Regions from separate parts of the Nocardia sp. NPDC006044 genome, predicted to be linked through region 3. Evidence: riboswitches for the same ligand, from Rfam matches in the RefSeq annotation. Region 3 holds a riboswitch; each other region holds the start of a gene.
The links. Region 3 has a riboswitch for S-adenosylmethionine ahead of ACFYO1_RS25545 (amino acid ABC transporter permease). Riboswitches for the same ligand answer to the same signal wherever they lie in the genome.

Region 1 (7,037 bases), on a different contig from region 3:
CCGGTATAGCGGTCGTTGGGGTAGTCGTACTCGTCGGCCAGGCCGCCCACCGAATGCCCGAGCTCGTGCAGCACGATCTGTCCCGCCTGGGCGTTCCCGCCGGACGAGGTCGCCACGCCGCCGCCCGCGCCGCCGTACTTCGTGGTGTTGGCCAGCGCGATCACCTGATCGACCTCGGGCGCCAGCCGGGCGTACTGCAACGCCTTGGTCTCGTTGACGCACAGCAGGCGTTCGGTGCCGCCACACCAGAAAGTCATGTCCAGCGCGGTATTTCGCATGGTGCCGCGCGGATCGTTGTCCACCCCGGACTCCTGGGACACCACGTTGACCGCCCAGACGTTGAACGAGTTCTTGTACGTCTTGAACGGCTCGACCTGGGTGATCTCGTTCCACCGGTTGACCGCGTGCTGCTTGTAGGTGCCCAGCTGGCTCGACGTGTACCCGTCACCGACGAACACCAGATCGAAGCGCTGATTCGACGGCCCGGTCTGCTGGATCGCGATCACGTCCGCCTGCACCGCGGACCGCGGTGCAGGCGACCGGTCGGGTGCCGGCGTGATTACCCGGCTGATCGTGCCGTCCGGCGCGAACACTTCCCGTTCCTCGGTCGGCTGGGCCGAACCGACCGCGACCGACATCGCGGCAATGACGAACGCGCCGAGCATGATTGCGAACATGCGTCGTAACAAGGGCATGACGGAGCTCCTCGAGTGGTTCGCGAATTCGAACCGGACGGCGCGTGCCGATCTTCGGTCTGTCGAATTCCTAACCAAGGAACCACATTCGAGCAGCCATCTCGACTGAGGAATAACTGGGGAGGAAGAACTACGTGAAAGCCATTCGGGCCCAGCTCAATACTGCCGCTACCACGGGACGGTCTCGCCGTGCTGATCCAGGAATTGCAGGCCGGGCGCACCCGCCTGTGCCACCAAAACGTCGACGACGGCGGGGATGCTCTCCTTCGGATCGAGCGGGGCGCCGGGTCCACCGAGCCGAGTCCGGTTGTGGCCGGGGTCGATGAGCAGCTTGGTGTGCCCGTCGCCGGCATTGCGCGTGGCGTAACTGCGCATCAGCTGGTTGAGTGCGGCCTTGCTGGCTTTGTAGAGCTCGTAACCGTCCTCGGTGTTCCGCGAAATGCTGCCCTGCTCGGAGGACATGACCGCGACGGTACCGCCGGGCGCGACGAGATCGCGCAGCGCCTCGACGGTGCGCAGCGGGCTCAGCGCGTTGGTGATCATCACCTCGGTGAACATCTCGGTCGGCACCTCGCCGATCGGCAGGTCACCGCGATCGATGGCGGCGTTGACGAAGAGCAGGTCGAGTCGCGTACCGGTCAGACGGGTACGCAGCGCGGCCAGCTCCTCCTCGCTGGTCATCTCCAGCGATTCCACCCGCAACCGCCCGTTCGAGGCCTGCGCGGTCGCCTGCAGCTCGCCGCCGCCCTGGCGCGTGGTGGCGATGACCTGCCAACCGCGTCCGGCGAGCTCGGTGGCGAGAACGAGCCCGAGCCCACGGGAGGCCCCGATCACGAGGGCTTGGCGATTCGACGTATCGGACACGAAAACTCCTTCTAACTGCGGATACAAAATCTAGACTAGACGTTGCGTCTAGACTAACTCACAACGGTCGCCGGTGGGTATTGTGTTTCGCATGCCAGCCACGAGCACCCCGGCACCGCGACCGCGCTCCGGCCCTCGACGCGACGAGGCCGCCCGCCTTGCGGTCCTGCACGCCGCGGACGACCTGCTCGCAGAGCAAGGCTTCAGCGCGCTGACCATCGAGGCCATCGCACGCCGGGCCGGCGTCGCCAAGCAGACCATCTACCGCTGGTGGCCGTCGAAGGTCGACATCCTGCTGGACACGATCATCGAGGACACCGGCAAGCACCTGCCCGTTCCGACGGAAACGCCGACGGCGGACAGCATCCGGGACTATCTGCGTGCCTTCGCGCGATTCCTCACCCGCGACCCCGCGGGCAAGGTCCTGCTCGCGCTCATCGCCCAGGCCCAGCATGATCCCGGTACCGCCAAGAGTTTTCACGAGCGCTACCTAGCGCCGCGCCGCGCCGCGGAACGCGAGCTGCTCGTGCGCGGTATCGACGCCGGTGCGATAGCACCCCGATTGAGCCCCGACGCCGCGCTCGACGCGCTCGTCGGACCGATCGTCTATCGCGCCCTGACCGGCGAACCCATCCCCCGCGCCCTGGTGGACACCCTCGTCGAGGACCTGCTCGCACCCCGCCCGAACTGACTGTCCGTACAACCGATTTCGCGAGGACGAGGAGGTCCGCATGACATACGTTCCGGAACCGACCAGGTATGACGGCGCCATGAGTTACCGCCGATCGGGCCGATCCGGTCTCGACCTGCCGCTGCTCTCGCTCGGCTTCTGGCACAACTTCGGCGACGATCGCCCCTACCTCGTGCAGCGCGATATCGCTTTGCGCGCTTTCGATCTCGGCATCACGCACTTCGACCTGGCGAACAACTACGGCCCGCCCTACGGTTCGGCGGAGATCAACGCCGGGCGCATCCTGCGCGAGGATCTCGCCGCGTATCGCGACGAACTCGTCATCTCCACCAAGGCCGGATGGGACATGTGGCCCGGTCCGTATGGACAGGGCGGCGGGTCCCGCAAGTATGTGCTCGCCTCCCTCGATCAGTCCCTCGGCCGGCTCGGACTCGACCACGTCGACATCTTCTACTCGCACCGGTTCGATCCGACGACTCCGCTGGAGGAAACCGCCGTCGCGTTGAATACCGCTGTCCGCCAAGGGAAAGCGCTATACGTCGGTATTTCGTCCTACACCGCGCAGGATTCGCTCACGATGGCGAAGCTGCTGCGCGAACTCGGTACGCCGCTGCTCATCCACCAGCCGTCCTATTCGATGCTCAACCGCTGGATCGAGACCGAGGGCCTGCTCGACGCCGCCGCCGAGGAAGGCTTCGGTGTCATCGGGTTCACCGCGCTCGCGCAGGGCCTGCTCACAGCCAAGTACCTCGACGGCATTCCGCCGGAATCGCGTGCCGCCCAAGACAAATCGTTCCAGAACGAGCTGCTCACCCCCGAGATGATCGATCGCCTGCGCAAGCTGAACGCACTGGCGGACAAGCGCGGACAGACACTGGCGCAACTGGCCCTGGCCTGGGCGCTGCGCGACGACCGGGTGACCTCGCTGGTCATCGGCGCGTCCACCACCGACCAGCTCGAGCAGAACGTCGCGGCGCTGGAAACCCGCGACTTCAGCGCCGATGAGCTGGCCGAGATCGACGCGCTGCTCGACGACGACGGCGAGGTCGATCTGTGGCGGGCGGCGCGGCAGGGCACGCTCTGAAAGGTGCTGCCCCGGCTCAGATCGTCGGGTTCACCACGTCCAGGCCGAGCGCGAGCCTGCCCGCGTGCTCGTGTTGGGTGTCGCGCAGATACAGATGCTGGGTGAGCACGGTGAGATCGCGCCAGAGCCGCTGGATCGGGCTCGATTCGTAGATCGAGCTCGCACCGGCGATGCGGAACAGGTCGTCGACGGCGGCGCGGCAGGTATCGGCGGCCCATACCGCTTGCTGGTGCAGCTCGCAACGGTCGGCCACCGCGAGCCGGCTCAGGTCCTCGCCGCGCAGCCGCCGGTCGACATAGGTATCGAACACCGCTCGCGTCGACTCGCGCGCGGCCCGGATAGCGGCCTGTGCCCGGCCGACCGTCCGCTGGATCACCGGATCCTCGGACGCGGGCTGGAATTTCGGCGGCCCGACCCGCGTCGGCAGCACGGCGAGCACCTCGTCGAGCGCGTGTTCGGCGGTGCCGATCGCGACCCCGGCGAACCCGGGCGCGAGCAGACTGAACAACGGGAGCCGATACTTCGCGTCCGCGAGCGAGCCGGGCGCGTAGAACGGAAAGGTCCGGCGCGCAGGCACATACACGTCGTCGAGCGCGAAACTCATCGAGCCCGTGCCGCGTAAGCCGGCCACGTGCCAGTCGTCGATGATGCTCACCTCCTCGGTGGGCACGACGACCGAGACGAGTTCGGGTGACCCATCGGCGCCCGCCTTCGGCGCGCCGTCCGCGTCGAGCACGACGGTGTTCGCCATAACCCAACCGGCATAACCGATTCCGCTGGCGAACGGCCACCGCCCGGTGACCCGGAACCCGCCATCGGTGGGCGTGCTCCGGCCATTCGGGCCGAAGACGAGCGACATCGGCCCGACCCCCTCGGCCAAGACCGCTTCGACACCGGCGGCAGGCAGTTTCGACGCCACGATGGCCGGCGCCGTCGCACAGATGAACAGACTCCATGCCGTGCTCGTGTCCGCGTAGGCGATCGCCCGCACGATCTCGAAGGCCTCGTCGAGCCCGATCAGACCGCTGCCACCGACGCCGGTCGGGGCGAACACGCCCCACAGACCCGTGGCCGCGATGGCATCGACCACGTCGGCCGGAAGATCACGGTCGTCCTCGGCCTTCTGGCTGTACTGCCGCGCGATGGGCGCGAGTTCGGTCACCGCACCGAGCGCGTCGTCCAGCGAACGGATGGCCATCGGCGAGCTCCTTCGTCGTCGGGCGCGGGCCGCGCCGGGCAGATGCTGGTCCAGCTTCGCCCCCGCTCGATCGAACGCGAAAGCCCTGTTTTCACTGAGCGGACCGAGGATTCTGGATCCGTGAAGATTTACGCCGATCGGGCTCCCGTCGCCGCCCGGCAAATGGTGACGGACCTCCTGGTGACGGCGTGGGTGTACGGCTCGATCAGGGCCGCGCTCTGGCTGCACGACCTGGTGCGGAAGCTCGCGGTTCCCGGGCAGAAGCTGGAGGGCGCGGGTGGCGGCCTCGCCGACAGCCTCGGTGACGTCGGCCGCAAGGTGGGCCGGGTTCCGGTGGTCGGCGACGACCTGACCTCACCGTTCGAGCGGGCCGCGGGCGCCGCCCGCTCGATGGCCGAGGCCGGACACGATCAGCAGGCGCTCACCAACGATCTGGCCATGGCCCTCGCGATCGGCCTGCTGATCGTCCCACTCGGGCTCGTCCTGTTCGTCTGGCTACCCCTGCGGCTGCGCTGGATCCGAAGAGCCGCCGCGGCGGTATCGCTGCGCACCGTGCGGGGCGGACAAGACCTGCTCGCCTTGCGCGCGCTCACCAATCAACCACTGCGCACACTCAATCGGATCGACACGGATGTGGTGGCCGCGTGGCGGCGCGGCGACGACGACACGGTCCGTGCACTGGCGGCGCTGGAACTGCGCGGACTGGGCTTGCGTGGCAGCTGAATTCACCCGCCACGCGGACGGACCGGGTACATAACTCAGCACGATTCAAAAGCGTGACAACGCTTCTGGCGTGCGGCACGCTCGAGTCAGGTCAAGAGTGCCAGCGTCAAGTCCCCGGCTAGCTGGCCGGCAACCCTCCAACCGCGGCGGGGTGCCCCGGGTCAAGACCAGGCCGAGCCGCGTGATGCGGCCCGGGCAAGCGCGGGCTCCACCGACACCTGGAGCCCGCTCGAGAGACGGGGGTGATCTGATCAACCGGTCGAACTTCGGCCGCTGCGCCATCGCGGTCGCGGACACCCTGCAACGCCACAACCTCAGCGGCGGAACCGATATCGATCGGCATGCGCGGGCGCGCATCGCCGGCGACCAGTGGATCGCCCGCAATATCGGTTACATTGACCAGATCAATTGCCCGACAAACATATTGCGCTGGGACTTCGCACTTTCCCATCCGCGCTACGGCGATCTGTACGACGCGATCGAGCAGGCCTACGAGACCGACGAACCGTATCGGCACGCCATCGACAGCACCATCGACCGGTTCATCGAGCGGCGGCTCTCGCGCGAACCGGAAGTCAATCAGGATCAGGTCAGGAAGTCTTGCCGCGCATATCTTTTGGAGGAATGCCCGATCATCATACCGCTGTGGGCGCACGAGGGTTTCGACTATGTGATCTACCCGCAGAAGATCTCCGCCGCGATGGGACGCACGCGGGAGCTGTTCGTCGAGCCGGAGCATCCGGACCGGGTCGCCTGGCTGCCGCTGCGGTTCAAGAAGCGCAAGTCGGCGCTGACTGCCGCGGAGGGCGGCCAGTGACCGCCGAGCTGCCCGCGCGGCGGCGGGCCATCGGGTTCACCGGACTGGCGGTGGCGTCGTTTCTCGGGTGCGTCGACCTGACCATCGTCACCACCGCGTTGCCCGCCATCGGCGCGGATCTGCGTGCGGGAGCGTCGAATACGGAGCTGACGCTCGGCGTCTTCCTGATGGCGTTGTCGATGTTCATGGTGACGGCCGGCCGGGTGGCCGATCGGCTCGGCCGGCGAAAGGTGTTGCTGTTCGGGCTCGGGCTGTTCGTGGTCGCGTCCGCGGGTGCGGCGGTGTCGTGGTCGATCGGGGTGCTGCTCGTCGCGCGGTTCGTCCAGGGCGCGGCCTGTGCCGTGCTGTACACGAGCACCTCGACCTTGGTGGAATCGCTTTTCCCACCGGGTGATCGAGGGAAGGCGATCGGCTGGTTGTATTCGGTGAACGGGCTCGGGCTGGCCATCGGTCCGGTGCTCGGCGGCCTGCTGGTGCCGAGCCTCGGCTGGCAGTCGATCTTCTGGATCAATATTCCACTCGGTGTCGCCGCCTTGATCGCGATCGCGGTCGCGGTCCCGCGGGTGGCGCCTGACCCCGGCGGCGGGACCGATTGGGCCGGGCAGGTCGTGGTCGCGTTCGCCGTGGTATCGGCGGTCGGCATCTTCGTGCTGGGCGACCTGCGTGGCTGGTTGTCGCCGTGGGTGCTGATCGCCGCGATCGTGCTGGTCACGGCCGTGGCGGCCGGAATTGCCGCCGAGCGGCGGGCGGCGAATCCGTTGATCGACCCCGCGCTGTTCGGCAATCGCCGGTTCGTCGCGGCGATCGTGTCGGATTTCTCGCTCGGTTTGTTCTATGCCGCTGCGCTGCTGGCGATTCCGACGTATCTGACGCAGGGCCGGGCCTTCGACGTGCGGCAGGCCGGATTCGTGCTGCTGCTCGTCAGCGGGACGCTCGCGCTCTCGTCGCCGGTCGCGGGCCGGTTC
Region 2 (7,037 bases), on a different contig from region 3:
ACTGGGAGATCGGCGCCACCACGGCGCACATCAACCGGACGACCTGGCAACGGGAGCCGGGCACGTGGCAGACGAAAACGGTTGGGCTGACCACAGATCCGATCACCACGCTGGGCGGGATGCGGATCGTGCCGGATATGACGCTGGCCGAGCTCAGGCCGGCCGACAGCGCGATGCTGATCCTGGCCGGCGCGGACACCTGGGCAGGCGAGGAGCTGATGCCCTTCGCGGCCGCGGCGCGCGAGTTCCTCGCCGCGGGCGTTCCGGTCGCGGCGATCTGCGGCGCGACGCTCGGGCTCGCGAAGGAAGGTCTGCTCGATACCCGCAAGCACACGAGCAATGTGCGGGAGTTCTTGCTCTACAGCGGATACGCGGGTGCCGGGAACTACGTGGAAGAGGCCGCGGTGACCGACGGCGACCTGATCACGGCGGGCGGCACATCGCCGTTCGAATTCGCACGCGCGGCACTCGGCAGGCTCGGCGTGTACGAGCCGCACGTGCTCGACGGGTGGTACCGGCTGTACGGGCACTCGGATCCGGCGGGCTGGATGGTGCTCGCCGAGTACGAGGAGCAACGGTCCGTGGCGCACGCCGGATGAGGAAGAATCGGGCGGCGATCCGGTCGACCGGCCGGATCGCCGGGAGGTGCACGTGACAAGGAACGAACAGGAGCTGTTCGCGACGGCCGCCATCACATCGTTCCGGCTGAACGGGCAGTTCCTCGCGATCGCTGAGGAACTGGCCGCCCCGGCCGGACTCACCGCGGCCTGGTGGCAGGTGCTCGGCGCGGTGCTCACCGAACCGCTGCCGGTGGCGGGCATCGCCAGGGACATGGGCATCACCAGGCAGAGCGTGCAGCGCATCGCGGACCTGTTGGTGGACAAGGGCCTTGCCGAATACCGGCCGAACCCGGCGCACCGGCGCGCCAAGCTGGTCGCGGTCACCGACGCGGGGCTCGCGGCCGTGCGGCGGATCAATCCGCAGCACGCCATCATGGCCGAGCGGCTGGCCTGCGAACTCGGCTACGAACAGCTCGCGGCGGCGGTGGAGCTGCTCGCCATGCTGTCCACCGCGCTGGACGCGATCGCCACGGAAAAGTAGATCAGCCGGCGAACGGCTCCTTGGTGCGCCCGACCAGATCGGCGACGGAGTCCAGCACCAGCGTCGGCCGGTACGGATACGCCTCGACCGAGGCGCGGGTGGAGATGCCGGTGGTGACCAGGATGGTGCGCATGCCGGCCTCCAGGCCGGAGATGACGTCGGTGTCCATCCGGTCGCCGATCATCACCGTCGACTGCGAGTGCGCGCCGATCCGGCGCAGCGCCGAGCGCATCATCAGCGGGTTCGGCTTGCCGATGTAGTACGGGTCGCGGCCGGTGGCGCGGGTGATCAGCGCGGCCACCGAACCGGTCGCGGGCAGCGAGCCGTCGCGGGACGGGCCGGTCGGGTCGGGGTTGGTCGCGATGAAGCTCGCGCCGCGCTCGATCAAGCGGATCGCGGTGGTGATCGCCTCGAACGAGTAGTTGCGCGTCTCGCCGAGCACCACGTAGTCGGGGTTGCTGTCGGTGAGTACGTAGCCGATCTCGTGCAGCGCCGTGGTGAGGCCGGATTCGCCGACCACGTAGGCGGTTCCGTTCGGGCGCTGCTCGTCCAGGAAGGTGGCGGTGGCCAGGGCGGAGGTCCAGATCGCCTCCTCCGGGATGTCGAGTCCGGTGTGGCGCAGCCGGGCCTGCAGGTCGCGCGGGGTGCGGATGGAGTTGTTGGTCAGCACCAGGAACGGGGTCTCGTTGGCGCGCAGCTCGGCGAGGAACTCGTCGGCGCCGGGCACCAGTTGGTCCTCGTGCACCAGGACACCGTCCATATCGGTCAGATAGGACAGGATCGGTTCATCAGTCACCAGACAATTGTCCCACTAGGGACACTGCCGGACGGAGTCCGTCCTCGGACCGCGCATGTTCGGAGTGAATGCGGAGGGTATGCCTATCAGGCACAGTTCCGCGGGTAAGCCGGGCGCGGCGCGACCCTGCGCAGACCTGGGACTACAGCTGACTATGGTCGAAGACGGCCGTATGACGTATGTGCGGAATGCGCCGGACAGTGCTGAAATGGCCGAGGTGCGGGAACGCCAGCCGTCCCGCACCGGTTGAAGCCAAGCAGGACCGCAGCGCGTCTGCGGCCGACCAACGGTGTGCGGGAATGCCCGCACAGGTGTGCAGCGAAGCGACAGGAGTGGCGCACATGGGTGAGCTCAAGCTCGGATACAAGGCGTCGGCGGAACAGTTCGGCCCGCGCGAACTGGTGGAGATCGCGGTGCTGGCCGAGGAACACGGCCTCGACAGCGCAACGGTCAGCGATCACTTCCAGCCGTGGCGGCACAAGGGCGGGCACGCGCCGTTCTCCCTGGCCTGGATGGCCGCGGTCGGCGAGCGGACGAAGCGGATCCAGCTCGGCACCTCGGTGCTCACCCCCACCTTCCGCTACAACCCGGCGGTGATCGCGCAGGCCTTCGCCACCATGGGTTGTCTGTACCCCGACCGGATCATGCTCGGCGTCGGCTCCGGCGAGGCGCTGAACGAGATCGCCACCGGCTACAAGGGCGAGTGGCCGGAGTTCAAGGAGCGCTTCGCCCGGCTGCGCGAGTCGGTCGAGCTGATGCGCGCGCTGTGGACCGGCGACCGCGTCGACTTCGCGGGCGAGTACTACAACACCGTCGGCGCGTCCATCTACGACGTGCCCAAGGGCGGCATCCCGATCTATGTCGCCGCCGGCGGACCGCTGGTCGCGCGCTACGCGGGCCGCGCGGGTGACGGCTTCATCTGCACCTCCGGCAAGGGCATGGAGCTCTACACCGACAAGCTGATGCCCGCCGTCGCCGAGGGCGCCGCCAAGGCCGGACGCACCGTCGACGACATCGACCGGATGATCGAGATCAAGATCTCCTACGACACCGATCCCGAACTGGCACTGGAGAACACCCGCTTCTGGGCCCCGCTGAGCCTGACCCCGGAACAGAAGCACAGCATCACCGACCCGATCGAGATGGAGGCCGCCGCCGACGCCCTCCCGATCGAGCAGATCGCCAAGCGCTGGATCGTCGCCAGCGACCCCGACCAGGCCGTCGACCTGATCAAGCCCTACCTCGACGCCGGCCTCAACCACCTGGTCTTCCACGCCCCCGGCCACGACCAGCGCCGCTTCCTCGACCTGTTCCAGCGCGACCTCGCGCCGCGCCTGCGCGCACTGGGCTGATCCCACGAGAAAGGCTCCGCCCGTTCCGGATACGAACGGGCGGAGCCTTTTTCGTGGCTAGCTCAGGGCGTGGTCGAGGTCGGCGAGAAGGTCCTCGACGTCCTCGAGGCCGACGGAGATGCGGACCACGCCGTCGGAGAGGCCGATGGTGGCTCGGCCTTCCGGGCCCATCGCGCGATGAGTTGTGGTGGCGGGGTGGGTGATCAGCGACTTGGCGTCGCCGAGGTTGTTCGAGATATCGATGATGCGCAGGCGGTTGAGCACTTCGAAGGCGCGCTTCTTCGCCTCGTGCGCAGGCGCGTTCAGCTCGAAGGTGACCACGGTACCGCCGGCGCTCATCTGGCCGGTGGCCAGGTCGTGTTGCGGATGTGATTCCAGGAACGGGTATTTCACCCAGCTGACCGAGGTGCTGGTCTCCAGGAAGCGGGCTATGCGCAACGCGGACTCGGTCGAATGCCGCACGCGCAACGGCATCGTCTCCAAACCCTTGAGCAGCGTCCACGCGTTGAACGGGCTCAGCGCCGGACCGGTATGGCGCATCAGCGTTTTCACCGGGCCGTCGATGTAATCCTTCGCGCCGAGGATCGCGCCGCCGAGCACCCGGCCCTGGCCATCGATGTGCTTGGTGCCGGAATAGACGACCACGTCGGCGCCCAGCTCGAAACCGCGTTGCAGCAATGGGGTGGCAAAGACGTTGTCCAGCACCACCTTCGCGCCCGCGGCATGCGCGAGCTCGGTGACCCGGCGCACGTCGACGAGGGTCTGCATGGGGTTGGCCGGCGTCTCGAAGAACACGGCCTGGGTGGGCACCGACAGCGCCTGCTCCCATTGATCCAGATCCTCGCCGTCGACGAAGACGGTCTCCACGCCCCAGCGCGGCAGGATCTCGTTGCACACCACGAAGCAGGACCCGAACAGGCTGCGCGCGGCCACAAGTCGATCACCGGCGCCGAGCAGCGCGCCCAGCGCGGTGAAGACCGCGGACATTCCGCTCGCGGTCGCGAAGCACGCCTCGGCGCCGTCGAGCAGCCGCATCCGCTCCTCGAACATGGCGACCGTCGGGTTGCCGTAGCGGGAGTAGACGAAATGCTCCACGTCCCCGGTGAACGCGGCCTCGGCGGCCTCCGCGCTCTCGTAGACGAAACCGGAGGTCAGGTACAGCGCCTCCGAGGTTTCCTCGAAACCGGAGCGGCGCAACCCCCCTCGCACGCCGAGGGTCGCCGCGCCGACACCCTCGGGCAGCGGCTTGTCGAACGCACCACCTGTGATCACGACTGCCTCCCGACGACAGAGCTCCGCGACAACGCGTCCACCGAACAGCAGCTACTCATGACTGCCGCCAGGGCAGGCCGAGGGCGCGCCAGCCGGCGCCGCCGCGATGTCCGTCCGCGTCGAGCGGGCCCTCGAAGCCCTCGAGCACGTTGTACGAGGTGCCGAACCCGGCCTGGGTCGAGGCGATCGCCGCGCCGATCGAGCGCTGGCCGGAGCGACAGAGGAAGATCACCGGCGCCTCCGGGTTGTGCCCGTCGAGCGCCGTGACCAGCTGCTCGGTGAACTCGCCGTTGCGCGACCCGGTCGAATCGACCCACTCGATCAGTACGGTCGGGCGCTCGATCGAGCTGGTGTCGGGCACGCCGACGAACTTCCACTCGGCCTCGGTGCGCACGTCGACCAGGACGGCTTCGGGATTGTCGCGCAACAGATCCCAAGCCTGCTGCGGGGTGATGTCACCGGCATAACTCATCTGGACCCTCCTAGAATCCGCACTTGCCGCGCTCGGGTTTGACGCGCGGCCAGGTCGTCACCCGGAGCACCCCACCGCGGAGGAGGGTTGCCGACCAGTATTGCCGGGGCTTGACACTGGTTCTCATGACCTTCCGCTGAGATTGCCTGGACGAGGGTCACCCTGTCAAATGGCTGCTCACGGTATGAGAATGCTCAATTACAGACCAGCCATTTGTCGCCGGAGCGAGTCAGATTCCAGGTGGAAGTCTGCTCGTCGCCGTCGACCTTGGTGGTGACCGTGGCCTTCGCCCGGTCGCCGTCGCGCTGCGGATCGACGAGTTCGATGAATTCCACGGTCTTTCCGCCGCCGGAGCGCCCGGCGAGCGGGGAGCGTTTCGGATCGAAGCCCGGGCAGCCCGCACCAGGTGGGGGCACCAGGTCGGTGTTGTTGGACCCGTCGACGAAGTTGCGCACCGCGGCGGCGATCCGGTCGGAATCTGTGACATTTTTCTCAGCGGGCGACACGACCCCGCCGATGATGATCGCGCCGAGCACGATGACCGCGAGGACGGCCGCGGCGACGAACGGTGCCACGGAACGCTTGTCGGTCTGATCGACCGTGATGACCTCGTCTTCGGCGGGTGACTCCTGATCGCTCATGCCACGATGATCCCTGGTCGGCAGGGCTATCCGACGCTCGACCCCACCGGGGGCGCCACACCCGGCGAAGGCCGGTGTCCCGCGCGGGAGTCGACGCCGCGAGATCGGGTAGCCCGGACAGAACGCCTAGGGTGGCATCCATTCAGTTCTCGCACCGCCGAGGGCGGCCGTGGCCGCCACCGATAGAATCGCGAGACTGCGGCCTGCTGTCATAGCCGCGACTGAGGTGGCCACGAGCCGACAACCGCAGTGTCCGCGCCGTCAGGTGCAACCAGCCAGCGCGTAACTTAGCCTAGGCTAAGCAAGACGCCGTTAATTTGTTCTCGACCATAAGGGTGCGCGTAAAGATGACCGACCAGAGTGCAGCTGACCGCCCGCTCCGCATCGCCATCGTCGGCGCCGGGCCCGCGGGAATCTATGCCGCCGACGCCCTGATGAAGTCGGATGCCGAGGTGAGCATCGACCTGTTCGAGCGCATGCCCGCGCCGTTCGGGCTGATCCGCTACGGCGTCGCGCCGGACCACCCGCGGATCAAGGGCATCATCACCGCCCTGCACAAGGTGCTGGACAAGCCGCAGGTCCGCCTGCTCGGCAATATCGATTACGGCACCGACATCACCCTCGATGACCTGCGCACCTTCTACGACGCGGTGATCTTCTCCACCGGCGCCAATGCCGACCGCGCGCTGGGCATCCCGGGCATCGGCCTGGACGGCTCCTACGGCGCCGCGGACTTCGTCTCCTGGTACGACGGTCACCCGGACGTGCCGCGCACCTGGCCGCTGGACGCGGAGAAGGTCGCCGTGCTCGGCGTCGGCAACGTCGCGCTCGACGTGGCCCGCGTGCTGGCCAAGACCGGCGACGAGCTGCTGCCGACCGAGATCCCGCCGAACGTCTACGCCGGCCTCAAGGCCAACAAGGCGCTCGAGGTGCACGTGTTCGGCCGCCGCGGCCCGGCGCAGGCCAAGTTCACCCCGCTGGAACTGCGCGAGCTGGATCATTCGCCGACCATCGAGGTCATCGTCGATCCGGAGGACATCGACTACGACGAGGGCTCCGAGGCCGCGCGCAGGCACTCCAAGCAGGTCGACATGATCGCGAACACGCTCGAGCAGTGGGCGATTCGCGACGTCGGCAACCGCCCGCACAAGCTGTTCCTGCACTTCTTCGAGTCGCCCGCGGAGATCCTCGGCGAGGACGGCAAGGTCGTCGGCCTGCGCACCGAGCGCACCCAGCTCGACGGCACCGGCAACGTCAAGGGCACCGGCACGTTCAAGGAATGGGACGTGCAGGCGGTCTACCGCGCCGTCGGCTACCTGTCGCAGAACCTGACCAACCTGCCGTTCGACGACCAGGCCGGCACCGTGCCCAACGAGGCGGGCCGGGTGATCGCCGACGAGAAC
Region 3 (7,037 bases):
CGGACAGGAACGGATCCTCGTGCCGCTCACCGACGGCGAAGCCGTCGTAACCCAGATCCTCGGCGAGCCTTGCCTGTTCGACGACGTTGCGCAGGCGCTCCCTGGTGCCGGGCAGCCGGCCGGTGGTCGGATCCGGCACCCGGGTGACGAGGGTGAAGAGTAGGAATTTCATGTCTCACCGCTGCTTCGGTAGGCCGGGCGGATTGATCCGCGACTGGGTGACCTGCTCGGTCTTCAGGCCCCACCGATCGATCACCTGCTGGTAGGTGCCGTGTTCGATGGCGTAGTTGAGCGCGTGCTGGACCGCGGTGACCAGCCCGTTGTTCTTCTTGGTGAGCACCGCGATCTCGCCTTGCAGCGCGTCGCCCGCGCCGGAGAAGGTGGCCAGGATCTTGGTCTGGTTCGCGGTGGCGGAGTGGTAGATCGCGGTCGGGTTCGGGCCGATGTAGGCGTCGAGCCGTTGCGAGGCCAGCGCGAGGTAGTAGTCGCTGGTCTTGTCGAAGTAGGCGATGTCGATCGGCGGCAGCTTCTCCGCGGTGTTCTGCTCGTTCCACTTCACCAGCAACTGCTCCTGGTTGGTGCCGGTGCCGACGCCGATCCGCTTGCCCGCCAGGCTTTTCCGGTCCTTGTACTCGAGCGTGCTCTGCTTGGGCACCTCGAGCGCGACGGTGTCGTTGCGATAGGTGGCGAAGTCGTACTTCTCCTTGCGCTCCTCGGTGACCGTCACGTTGGAGATGAACGCGTCTACCTCACCGGAATCGATGCGCACGAAGTTCTGCGACCAATCCGCCACCTGCGCATCGAGTTTCAGACCGAGAATGTCGGCGACCAGGGAGGCGAAATCGACCTCCGAGCCGACCACGGTCTTGTCGTCGTTGGCGTAGAAACGCAGCGGCGGTGCGGTGCCGGACGCGCCGGTCACCACGAGGGTGCCGCGATCGCGGATGGCTTGCGGCACTTCGGCGGCGATGCTGTCCACCTTGGCGGCGCGCACCCGGCCGGTCTGGGCGGCGGAGAGGTCGAAGGTGATCGCACCGGCGGGCTGGGCCGCGGACTCCGCTTCGGGATCGGTGCAGCCGGTGGCCAGCAGTACGACCGCGGTCGCGGCGGCGGTGGCCAGGGCGGAGAGCTTCATCGGATACCTGTTCATCAACGGACTCGGGAAAGGAAGGCGCGGGTGCGCGGGTGTTCGGGATGGTCGAGGACGGCCTCGGGCGGACCCTGCTCGACGATCGCGCCGGCGTCGAGAAACACCACGGTGTCGGCGATTTCGCGGGCGAAGCCGATCTCGTGGGTGACGATCACCAGCGCGGTGCCGCCGTGCGCGAGATCGCGGATCACATCCAGGACCTCGCCGACGAGTTCGGGGTCCAGCGCGGAGGTCGGCTCGTCGAACAGGATCACCCTGGGGCGCAGGGCAAGTGCCCGGGCGATCGCCACTCGTTGCTGCTGCCCGCCGGAGAGCCTGCGCGGGTAGGCGTCGGCCAGCTCGCCGATGCCGACCCGGTTCAGCAGCACGCGCGCCTCGGCCTCGATCTCCTTGCGGTCGCGGCGCTGCGCGGAAAGCGGTGCGATGGTGACGTTGTCGAGTACGGTCAGATGCGGGAACAGGTTGAACTGCTGGAAGACGAACCCGATGTGGGAGCGCTGCTTGCGCACCTCGCGGTCGGGCAGCGCGTGCAACGTGTTGCGGCGCAGCCGATATCCGATCAGTTCACCGTCGATGTGCACGGTGCCGGCGTCCAGCGACTCCAGGTGGTTGACCACCCGCAGCAGCGTGGACTTGCCCGAACCGGACGGGCCGATCACCGTGACCACCTCGCCGGAGCGCACGGTCAGGTCGACGCCGCGCAGGACCTCGTGTGCGCCATAGGATTTGCGGACGCCGCGGACCTCGACGGCGAGTGCGGTGCTCATCGGGTCGCTCCTCGCGGTGCGGTGGAACCGGAATCGGCGATCTCGCGCAGCTTCTGCCAGGCCCGCTGGGCGGGCGACGGCGGTGGCGTGCGCTGGGTGCCCTTGGCGTAGTGGCGCTCGATGTAGTACTGCGCCACCGAGAGAACGGTGGTGAGCACGATGTACCAGGCGGTGGCGACCAGCAGCAGCGGCACCACCCGGCCGTTGCGGCCGTAGATCACCTGAACCTGGTAGAACAGCTCGGCAATGGCCATCACCGACACGATCGAGGTGCCCTTGAACAGGCTGATCACCTCGTTGGTCGCGTTGGGCAGGATCGAGCGCATGGCCTGCGGGACCACGATCGAGCGGAATTGGCGCACCTTCGGAATGCCCAGCGCGGCAGCCGCTTCGAGCTGACCGGCGTCGACGGAGATGATGCCCGCGCGGATGATCTCGGCCGAATACGCCGCCTGATGCAACGCGAGCCCGATCACCGCCGCGGTGAACCCGCTGATCACGCCGTTCACCTCGAAGGTGAAAAACGAGGGGCCGAACGGGATTCCGACCGAGAGCGTGTTGTACAGGTAGGCGATGTTGAACCAGAACAGCAGCTGCACGATGAGCGGAATCGAGCGGAACGCCCAGATGTAGCACCACGAGATCACCCGCAGCACCGGATTGTTCGACAGCCGCGCGATAGCCAGCGCGGTGCCGAGCAGGAAGCCGAGCGCGGTGCCCCAGGCGGTGAGCTCCAGCGTCACCTTCAGCGAGGCCAGCACCGACTTCGCGGTGATGTACTTCGCGAACGTCGGCCAGTCCCACCCGGGGTTGGTGACCAGGCCGTGCACGAACTGAGCCAGCAGGATGAGCGCGACGGCGCTGATCACCCAGCGCCACGGGTGCCACTGCTTGGCCACCTTCGGCGCGGAGTCCGTCGTCGGCGCCGCGGATTCGTCCGGCGCCGCCTCGAGCACTGGTTCGGATCGGCCACCGGCCTTGTCGACGGCATCGGGTGCAATAAATGCACTCATGTCGAAGTCCTTCGGAAGAACGAACGAGACCGCGCCACATCGGGCCGCGGTCACACCACCCGGCCAGCGACGGGTGCAACGAACTGGCTGCGGGTCAGACCCGACAGCTCGCGGAGGTCACCTTGCATTGGTCGATGTGTCGGCGGCCCCAACGGGTGCCTCGGGCAGCGGCGATTCGCATTTCGGTTCTCCTCCATCGGTCCCGGCGGAAGCACCCGCACCCGGTGAACCGGGGGGTTGCTGCGACGTCGACGAGCCAGGTCTCTCGGTCGCTCTGGATGGTTGTCGCCGCTCCGGACATCGGACGATGTCAGGGTCGAGCCGAATTATCATGCCCAGCAGGAGAACCCTTAGGCAAGGGAAGCAATCATCGTGAGCGTAGATCTTGCCGCAGCCCGGTTTGCCGGGTAGGTCGGATAGCCGAATATGCGCTGGCGCAGTCTGTTCGGGGTCGGTCGACTTCGCGGGGCGGGCGCTCACGGACTCGGGCGGCTCCGCCGGGAAGCAGCATACGGCCTACCGCCGTCCGCGGGGTACGGACCCCGCGAACTGGGCGTCGGCGGTGCGGCCCTGGGGACACGCCGATAGCTTGCCGCAGGCAATAATGCCAGTTCAGGGCGTTAGCCGGAGTACCGTCAACCTTCGATTGCGTCGACGATGAGAAGAGGTCTCCATGGCCGTAGCGCGCCGTCTGACCGTATTGTCCGCTGTCGCGACCTGCTCGGTCGCGCTGGCGCTCGCGGCCCCGTCCGCGGGCGCGGCCCCGAATTCGCCCGCCGCCCCGGTTCCGCCGGTGGTCACCGACCGTTCCGGGCAGACCGGCGCCGTCGCACCCGGTGATCTGTTCGGCGTCTACAACGCCGCCATCGACGGCCTGCGCGCGTTCGGCATGCAACCGTTCCTCTACCCGACCGCGGCCGCGTACTGCCTCAACGGCAACTCCCTCGGCCTGGCCCCGGCCGTGGCCGGCGCGGTGCCGGGTCCGTGGCCCAAGACCTCGGTCACCATCCCCGGCCTCGACCTGTCCGCCGTCAAGGCCGGGCAGACCATGTTCACCTTCGTCCCCTACGGCCTGAACCAGGACGGACCGGACACCACCGGCATGCAGGTGGCCTGGCTGAACGTGACCAGCGGCCGCGGCGGACTCGCGTCGATGGGCCCGCTGTCCACCATCCTGCGCGCGATGATCCCGGCCGAGGTGCCGATCGCGCTGCGCCCCATCGCCGAACGGGCGATCCAGGACTTCTTCTTCGCGGCCCTCCCGATGGGCGGCGTGCGCGCCGTTCCGGTCGACACCGGGCAGGGCACCGTGCTCGCGGCGGTCTTCGGCACGGTCGAGAACGGCGGCAAGTCCTGCTTCTTCCTGCCGACGGTCGGAATCACCGAGGTTCCGTAGGCCGGCGTTATCCGTTGGGCGCGCCGTCTCTCCAGCGCAGTGTGCCTGGTGGGAGGATATGCGGAGGCGTGCCTGCCGGGTGAGCGGCGAAGGCCAGCCGAACCGATCGTCTGCTGCCGCCGGTTACCTACCGTCGAAGTCGAGTACGCGGCCCTTCCAACGCAATAGGCCGCGTTGTCGAGCGCGCTGGGATCGTGCCCACAGCAGTAAATATGCGGCGACCGAGAGTGGGTGAGGTAGGGCCGCAAGGACATCGGTGGAGCCGATCCGCCGGGTTTCGAGCGAGCGTGCCAGCAGCCTGCCGGTGACGGCTGCCGCATAGCCCAGCACGCCCGCCCGGCGCACAGCGCCGCGACCACCCAGGGCGGCCACCGGCGGGACCCAATAGGCCAGGGCGGCAAGCGTTCCCACGGCAGCGCCACCCGCGACCGTGCCGCCGTAGGCGGACCACAGCCAGCGGGTGTAGCCGGCCTCGAGTTCGGCGGTGCTCTCGTACATTCGAGTGCTCGCCATCCGCCCCGCGGCGATCAGTGCGGTGGGATGCCCTGCGCGGCGCAGTGTCCGGGCGATGTCGAGGTCTTCGGTGACGCTGGCGGCGACGGCCGCGTGTCCGCCGACGGCGCGATAGGCGGCGGTGTCGAACACCAGAAACTGGCCGCAGGCAACGGAAGTCGACGGTCGCAGGCTTCGATTGGCCAGTGCGATCGGTAGCGTCGCCGCCCACGACCAAGCCAGCAACGGCTGCACCAAGGCCTCGGCGAGCGACCCGGCCCGCTGCAGCGGCCACGGAGATATCAAGGCGACCCGGCGCTTCCGCAATTCGGTGACGGCGGCCGCGATCGCGCCGGGCGCCAGCCGCACATCCGCGTCCACGAAGACCAGGACCGGCGCAACCACCGATTCGGCCAATCGCGCACACGCGGCGGCTTTGCCGGTCCAACCGGACGGAGGCTCGGCGTCATTGCGCAACAACGTGATTCGCGGATCGCCACCGGCCGCCTCGACTGCGGCCGCGAAGGTGTCATCGCCCGACGCGTCGTCGAGAATCACGACACTCATCCGCGCGACCCCGCGCTGCGCCCGCAGATCCGCGATCAACCCGGGCAGCCGCGCGGCCTCGTTCCGGGCCGGCACGCACACCGCGACCGGCTCGATCACGCCGGTCGCGGCATTCGTCAACTGGCGCACCGTGATCCGGTTGCCGAGCGCGATCACCGCGCCCGCCACCGAGATTCCGGCGCCGGCCCGAACCGCGCCCCGCCGAACGGAACTCAGCGGTTCTGCTTGACCGATTTCCACCAGCGACTCCAGGAGAGACCGGTGGGCGCGCCGGGCGCGGGCGGGTTGCGGTCCATGTAGGCCATGGCCGCGATGATGGCGGCGACGGCGAGGGTGATGCCGCCGACGATGCCGGCCCAGCCCGCGAACGAGCGGGTGTTCGGGTCGGCGTAGCTGACCTCGGCGCGCAGCGTGGAGACGTCGCCGGCGGGCAGCTTCCAGGACACGATGTTGTCGCCCTCGCGGTTGCCATTGGTCTTGGCCACGCGGGCCGGGAACGCGATGGTGAACTGCACGTCGGAGCCGTGCGGCGGCACGGATTTCAGGTCGACCCGGCCGGTCAGGCTGACCAGGTCGCCGGCCCGCTGGAACTGGAGCTGGAACATGCCCTGGGTTTGCTCGGACAGCTGACCGAGCTGGCCGACCTCGCCGAACGACATGTCCTCGAAGAACACCTGGCTGCCGACGTACCCATCCTGCGAGTAGGACTCCACCCGCACCTTCGCGGCGAGCGAGTCCGGCGCCTTCAGCTGCGGGCCCTTGTCATTGGGCTCGGCGGGCACCACCGCGGCGACGATCCGCCCGGAGACGCGGTCGTTGGACGAAACACCCATAGACACCTGCACCCGCAGGCAGCCCGCGAGGACGGGCACCAGCAATGCCGCGAGCAGAACGGCCGCGGCGACACGCACGCCAAGGCGGCGCGTCCGCGGCGACGGTAGTACCGGGGCATCGGGCATCGTGGTGACGGGACTCGGCTGCACGGGGACATCGTGCCAGGCCATCCGTCCAGATGCCCACGCGACGGGCGGAACGAGGCGCGCGTTGTGTCCGGGCTAGCCCACGGGCTCCGGTCGCAGGCGGGAAAAGTGCAGGTGACGCAGCAGCGGGAGGCCCAGGACGGCCAGTCCGGCGCCGCCGTAGCACGCCGAGACCGGCAGCCCGAGGAACACCGCGTGCGCGAGCGTGGAACCGAGCCAGGTCCACAGGAAAACCGCCACCGGCACGGATATCGCGGAAACACTGTCCAGCCCCGCTGACCGATTCGGCGGGATATCCAGCCCCGCTGACGCGGGCACCGCCCGATCCAGGACGGTCAGCAGCGCACCCATGAGCAGCGTCACCGCGAACCAGCCGAGGTAATTCGTGACCGGAATCTCCGCCAGGCCGGGCAGTCCCGAGTCGGTGTCGCACCAGGTCCACTGCCCGTCGGCGACCATCTGCGGGTCGAGGAACAGGTCCCAGCCGACCGCGCCCAGAGCGGTCAGCCCGATGCGGGAGGGCGCGCGGCGCGCCAAGAGCCCCGCGACGATCCAGATCGGATACAACCCGCCGGTCCAGGCCAGCGGAACCACCAGCGGCACCCCGCTGAGCGCGGGCCCGAGCCGATCGGCCGCATACGCGTAACACCCGAACGGAATGCCCGTCGCGGT

Region 1: another riboswitch for S-adenosylmethionine. It lies ahead of ACFYO1_RS14705 (tRNA-dependent cyclodipeptide synthase); the one in region 3 lies ahead of ACFYO1_RS25545 (amino acid ABC transporter permease).
Region 2: another riboswitch for S-adenosylmethionine. It lies ahead of ACFYO1_RS22280 (rhodanese-like domain-containing protein); the one in region 3 lies ahead of ACFYO1_RS25545 (amino acid ABC transporter permease).

The regions. Positions count from the first base shown of each region.
Region 1 is NZ_JBIAID010000001.1:3,240,737-3,247,773, reverse strand. Features, by position in the region: gene ACFYO1_RS14735 (M64 family metallopeptidase) at 1-695, opposite strand, end outside; gene ACFYO1_RS14730 (SDR family NAD(P)-dependent oxidoreductase) at 864-1,559, opposite strand; gene ACFYO1_RS14725 (TetR/AcrR family transcriptional regulator) at 1,651-2,250, shown strand; gene mgrA (L-glyceraldehyde 3-phosphate reductase) at 2,291-3,334, shown strand; gene ACFYO1_RS14715 (acyl-CoA dehydrogenase family protein) at 3,351-4,532, opposite strand; gene ACFYO1_RS14710 (hypothetical protein) at 4,653-5,255, shown strand; SAM riboswitch class IV at 5,345-5,463, shown strand; gene ACFYO1_RS14705 (tRNA-dependent cyclodipeptide synthase) at 5,440-6,072, shown strand; gene ACFYO1_RS14700 (MFS transporter) at 6,069-7,037, shown strand, end outside.
Region 2 is NZ_JBIAID010000002.1:1,024,040-1,031,076, forward strand. Features, by position in the region: gene ACFYO1_RS22255 (DJ-1/PfpI family protein) at 1-599, shown strand, start outside; gene ACFYO1_RS22260 (MarR family winged helix-turn-helix transcriptional regulator) at 652-1,101, shown strand; gene ACFYO1_RS22265 (HAD-IIA family hydrolase) at 1,103-1,861, opposite strand; gene fgd (glucose-6-phosphate dehydrogenase (coenzyme-F420)) at 2,239-3,249, shown strand; gene ACFYO1_RS22275 (O-succinylhomoserine sulfhydrylase) at 3,307-4,521, opposite strand; gene ACFYO1_RS22280 (rhodanese-like domain-containing protein) at 4,577-4,993, opposite strand; SAM riboswitch class IV at 5,008-5,124, opposite strand; gene ACFYO1_RS22285 (hypothetical protein) at 5,188-5,634, opposite strand; gene ACFYO1_RS22290 (FAD-dependent oxidoreductase) at 5,982-7,037, shown strand, end outside.
Region 3 is NZ_JBIAID010000003.1:187,183-194,219, reverse strand. Features, by position in the region: gene ACFYO1_RS25560 (LLM class flavin-dependent oxidoreductase) at 1-172, opposite strand, end outside; gene ACFYO1_RS25555 (ABC transporter substrate-binding protein) at 176-1,150, opposite strand; gene ACFYO1_RS25550 (amino acid ABC transporter ATP-binding protein) at 1,150-1,917, opposite strand; gene ACFYO1_RS25545 (amino acid ABC transporter permease) at 1,914-2,930, opposite strand; SAM riboswitch class I at 3,121-3,215, opposite strand; gene ACFYO1_RS25540 (hypothetical protein) at 3,604-4,326, shown strand; gene ACFYO1_RS25535 (glycosyltransferase) at 4,450-5,625, opposite strand; gene ACFYO1_RS25530 (LppM family (lipo)protein) at 5,598-6,344, opposite strand; gene ACFYO1_RS25525 (carotenoid biosynthesis protein) at 6,441-7,037, opposite strand, start outside.